DNA from 2 places in the Neorhizobium sp. BETTINA12A genome. Region 1 is predicted to be linked to the other one. Evidence: riboswitches for the same ligand, from Rfam matches in the RefSeq annotation. Region 1 holds a riboswitch; the other holds the start of a gene.

What was found. Region 1 has a riboswitch for thiamine pyrophosphate ahead of thiB (thiamine ABC transporter substrate binding subunit). Riboswitches for the same ligand answer to the same signal wherever they lie in the genome.
Region 2: it holds a riboswitch for thiamine pyrophosphate, as region 1 does, so the genes downstream of both, thiC (phosphomethylpyrimidine synthase ThiC) here and thiB (thiamine ABC transporter substrate binding subunit) in region 1, are expected to answer to the same signal.

Annotation. Positions count from the first base shown of each region.
Region 1 is NZ_JALBGW010000087.1:9,075-11,463, reverse strand. Features, by position in the region: gene MOV61_RS19365 (ABC-F family ATP-binding cassette domain-containing protein) at 1-46, shown strand, start outside; gene MOV61_RS19360 (response regulator) at 206-655, shown strand; TPP riboswitch at 753-860, shown strand; gene thiB (thiamine ABC transporter substrate binding subunit) at 900-1,910, shown strand; gene thiP (thiamine/thiamine pyrophosphate ABC transporter permease ThiP) at 1,915-2,389, shown strand, end outside.
Region 2 is NZ_JALBGW010000117.1:11,500-13,888, reverse strand. Features, by position in the region: partial or broken gene MOV61_RS21910 (acyl-CoA dehydrogenase family protein) at 1-172, opposite strand, end outside; gene MOV61_RS21905 (acyl carrier protein) at 174-425, opposite strand; TPP riboswitch at 605-736, shown strand; gene thiC (phosphomethylpyrimidine synthase ThiC) at 836-2,389, shown strand, end outside.

The sequences.
Region 1 (2,389 bases):
AGAATGGCTGGAACTCGAAATGCTGCGTGAGGAAATTGAAGGCTGATTTGCGATTTATTAAGCTTAACAGATAGTTAGCTAAAAAAATATTTGTCGCGGAGCGGAACATATGATGTCCCGAGACGTTCTGGGTATGAACATCGGTCGAAATGTCCCGGGGACGGATCGGCCTGCCCGGAACCGATCAACCGAATGGGGACATCCAATGCTGACAAATGTTACGCGTCGTCGGCTGGCCACTGAGGCGATGAATCAAAGAGTTATGATTGTCGAAGACGAGTTTCTGATCGCGCTCGATGTGGCCGAGACGATCGAAGCCATGGGCCTGAAAGTCGCTGGTTTTGCCAATGCCCGCAAACACGCCCTGGCGCTCGCCGCCTATGCCGATATCGCCCTGGTCGATGTCAATCTTTCGGACGGCCGGACTGGCCCGGAGATCGGCCGGGAGCTTGCCGAGCAATATGGCATCACCGTCGTCTTCATGACCGGTAATCCGGAGGATGTGGAGGACGGTGTCAAAGGCTCGCTCGGCGTCCTCACCAAACCGGTTATGCCTGACGTAGTCGAGAAGACGATCGACTACGCCGTCGCCAACCGGCTCGGCGGCATGGCGATCGTTCCGCGTGAACTGAAAGTGTTTCCGCAAAATCACTGAGCAATGAACCACCGAGCCATGTTGCTCCCGCCGAATGCGCCTTGAGCCGGCCGCAGACCGCCTCTTGCCAGCCATTCGCCTCGCCGCTAAATCTGATCCTGCTCTAACGGGGTGCCGCGCGTTTGCGTGCGGCTGAGAGGCCTCTGGCCAACCCGCGGAACCTGATCCGGTTAACACCGGCGGAGGGATTAGACGGCTCTTCATCAGCGCCTATCCCCTTTGTCACCAAAACGAGGAGACGCTGATGCGCAGCACCATTCTTTCCATATTCGCGGCCGCTGCCGCCCTTTCCCTTTCTGCGCCGGCCGAAGCACAGCAAAAGACGCTGACCGTCTACACCTATGAGAGCTTCATCTCCGATTGGGGTCCAGGGCCCAAGGTCAAGGAAACCTTCGAGAAGACCTGCGCCTGCAAGCTCAATTTCGTCGGCGTCGCCGATGGCGTGGCGCTTCTGACCCGCCTGAAACTGGAAGGCAAAGGCACCGACGCCGATATCGCGCTCGGCCTCGATACCAACCTGATCTCCGAGGCGAAGGCGACCGGTCTGTTCGAGCCGCACGGGCTCGACGTCTCGGCCGCCAAGGTCCCCGGCAATTACAGCGACGACACGTTCATCCCCTACGATTACGGCCATTTCGCCGTTGTCTACGATACGCAGGCGATGAAGAACCCGCCGAAAAGCCTCAAGGAACTGGTGGACGGCGATCCGGCGCAGAAGATCGCCATCGAGGACCCGCGCACCTCGACCCCCGGTCTCGGCCTGCTGCTGTGGGTGAAATCAGTCTACGGCGACAAGGCGCCGGAGGCCTGGGCCAAGCTCAGGAAACGCGTGCTGACCGTTACGCCAGGCTGGTCGGAAGCCTATGGCCTGTTCACCAAGGGCGAAGTGCCGATGGTGTTTTCCTACACGACCTCACCCGCCTATCACTTGATCGAGGAGAAGACGGAGCGCTATCAGGCCGCTTCCTTCTCCGAAGGCCATTATATCCAGATCGAGGTCGCCGGCATGCTGAAGGGGGCGAAGGAAAAGGATCTGGCGAAACAGTTCCTGAAATTCATGGTCTCGCCGGCCTTCCAGGACGTCATCCCGACCACCAACTGGATGATGCCGGCCGCCAAGACCTCCCAGCCGCTTCCGGATGCGTTCAACAAGCTGGTGCAGCCGACGAAAACTTTCCTGATGGGGTCGGACGAGGTGGCCAAGAACCGGCAGGCCTGGATCGACGAATGGCTGACCGCCATGAGCCTGAACTGATCCCATGCTGACGCGGGCGGAGCGGAGACGCGGGATAGGCTGGGGGCTGCTGAGCCTCGCCGGAATCGCCCTCTTCGTCGGCATCGCGGTTACCGCCCTTCTCTCCTGGGACGCCGGCAACACCCAAAGCCGGCTGTTCACCGCCTATACCTGGCGGATCCTGCACTTCACCCTGCTGCAGGCGGTTCTTTCGACGCTGCTATCGGTCGTCTTCGCCCTTCCCGTCGCACTCGCGCTTGCCCGCCGCCCGCGCTTTCCGGGCCGTATATGGGTCATCCGGCTCATGGCATTGCCGATGGGCCTGCCGGTGCTGATCGGCGCGCTCGGCCTGATCGGCATCTGGGGCCGGCAAGGGGTGATGAACAGCCTGCTATTGAAGCTTGGCCTCGAGCAGCCGGTCAGCATTTACGGGCTTTCCGGCATATTGCTGGCACATGTGTTCTTCAACCTGCCGCTCGCCGCGCGGCTGCTGCTTGCGG
Region 2 (2,389 bases), on a different contig from region 1:
ATGCGACCGGGATCTGGATGCCGATCAGGCGCTCGGCCTTCATTGCATCGACCGCTTCGCGGGGGAAGCGGCCGTCATGGTCGACGCGTTCGGCGAATTCAGCCGCCACGGCCGCCACGCGGTGAGCGCGGGCGCTGAGGCTCATGTCGGCGGCAAAGACGGGAAGGTTCATCTCAGGCGGCCTCGGAGGCTTTCAAGATGTGGGAAACCGTCTGCTCGATCGCCGCGATGCTGGCGAAGGACTTGCGGTTCAAAAGGCTATCCGGGAATTCGATGTCGAAGGCCTCTTCCAGGCCCAGCATTAGCTGCACCGATGCGAAGGAGGAAAGCCCGGCTGCATAAAGATCGGCAGCGTCTTCCAGCTCCGTCACGGCGACCGGAAGGCCGCCCACCCGTGTCAGCAATCCGCGAATGGTCTCGTTCATCTCGACATCTCCCGATCGTTCGAATTCTGCGCTCATCGCTAGGGACGTTATCGCGCAAGATAGCATAAGATTCCGGTAATAAACGTCATCAATTTGGAGCTGCGGGATTCGTTAAAACTCGACCTATCGACGCAGGCAGGGACCGGCTTGACATGCGCGATCGGCAGGTTTCTGATGGCCGCATTCACCAGGGGGGTCCCGTCAAGGGGCTGAGATACTGCTGGTCGGGCCGGTTTGGCCGCCCGAGGCGCAGTGACCCGTTGAACCTGATCCAGTTCATACTGGCGTAGGGACGGTGCGAGCGCTGCGGCAGCGAGGGCGGGAAACCGTCCTTCGGATTCCAACGTGTTCTTCCATCATTCCAACTCTGGAACTGGGTCTCCAAACGTCAAACCTTGGAGCCTCGAACCATGAATATTGCAACCACCAAGCTCACCCCGGTCGTCACCACCGGCCCGCTTCCCGCCTCCACGAAAGTCCTGAAAGCGGGAACGATCCATCCGGACATCCGCGTGCCGATGCGGCAGATCGCATTGCATCCGACCTCCGGCGAACCTCCGGTGACCGTCTACGATTCCTCCGGCCCCTATACCGTCGAAGGTGCCGCGATCAGCATCGATGCCGGCCTGCCGCGCCTGCGCGAAGACTGGATTTCGGCCCGTGGCGATGTCGAAGTCTATGAGGGCCGGATCGTCAGGCCGGAGGACAATGGCTTCGTCTCCGGCGACCGGCTGACGCCGGAATTCCCGGTCCGCAACCAGCCTTTCAAGGCCAAGGCTGGCAGGGCCGTCACCCAGCTTGCCTATGCGCGGGCCGGCATCATCACGCCGGAGATGGAATTCGTCGCCATCCGCGAAAACCTCGGTCGGCAGGCGGCCAGGGAACCGCTCGTCCGCGACGGCGAAAGTTTCGGCGCCCATGTGCCGGATTTCGTGACGCCGGAATTCGTTCGCCGCGAAGTCGCGGAAGGCCGGGCGATCATTCCCGCCAACATCAACCACCCCGAATCCGAACCGATGATCATCGGTCGGAATTTCCTGGTGAAGATCAATGCCAATATCGGCAATTCGGCCGTCACCTCGTCCATGGCGGAGGAGGTCGAGAAGATGGTCTGGGCGATCCGCTGGGGCGCCGATACGGTCATGGATCTGTCGACCGGCCGCAACATCCACAATATCCGCGACTGGATCATCCGCAATTCACCTGTTCCGATCGGCACGGTGCCGCTCTACCAGGCGCTCGAAAAGGTGAACGGCATTGCCGAGGACCTGACCTGGGAGGTCTATCGCGATACGCTGATCGAACAGGCGGAACAGGGCGTCGACTATTTCACCATCCACGCGGGCGTGCGGCTCGCCTATATTCCGCTCACCGTCAATCGCGTCACCGGCATCGTTTCCCGTGGCGGCTCGATCATGGCCAAATGGTGCCTGCATCACCACAAGGAGAGTTTTCTCTACGAGCATTTTGAGGAAATCTGCGACATTGCCCAAGCCTACGACGTCTCGTTCTCGCTCGGCGACGGTCTTCGCCCGGGTTCGATCGCCGATGCCAACGACGCGGCGCAGTTTGCGGAACTGGAAACGCTCGGCGAGCTGACGAAGATCGCCTGGGCGAAGGATTGCCAGGTGATGATCGAAGGCCCCGGCCATGTGCCGATGCACAAGATCAAGGCGAACATGGACAAGCAGCTCGCGGTCTGCGGCGAGGCGCCATTCTATACGCTCGGGCCGCTGACCACCGACATTGCGCCGGGCTACGACCACATCACGTCCGGCATCGGGGCTGCGATGATCGGCTGGTTCGGCACCGCCATGCTCTGCTACGTGACGCCCAAGGAACATCTCGGCCTGCCGGACCGCAACGACGTCAAGGTGGGCGTCATCACCTACAAGATCGCCGCGCATGCCGCCGACCTCGCCAAAGGCCATCCGGCGGCCCAGGTGCGCGACGACGCGCTGTCG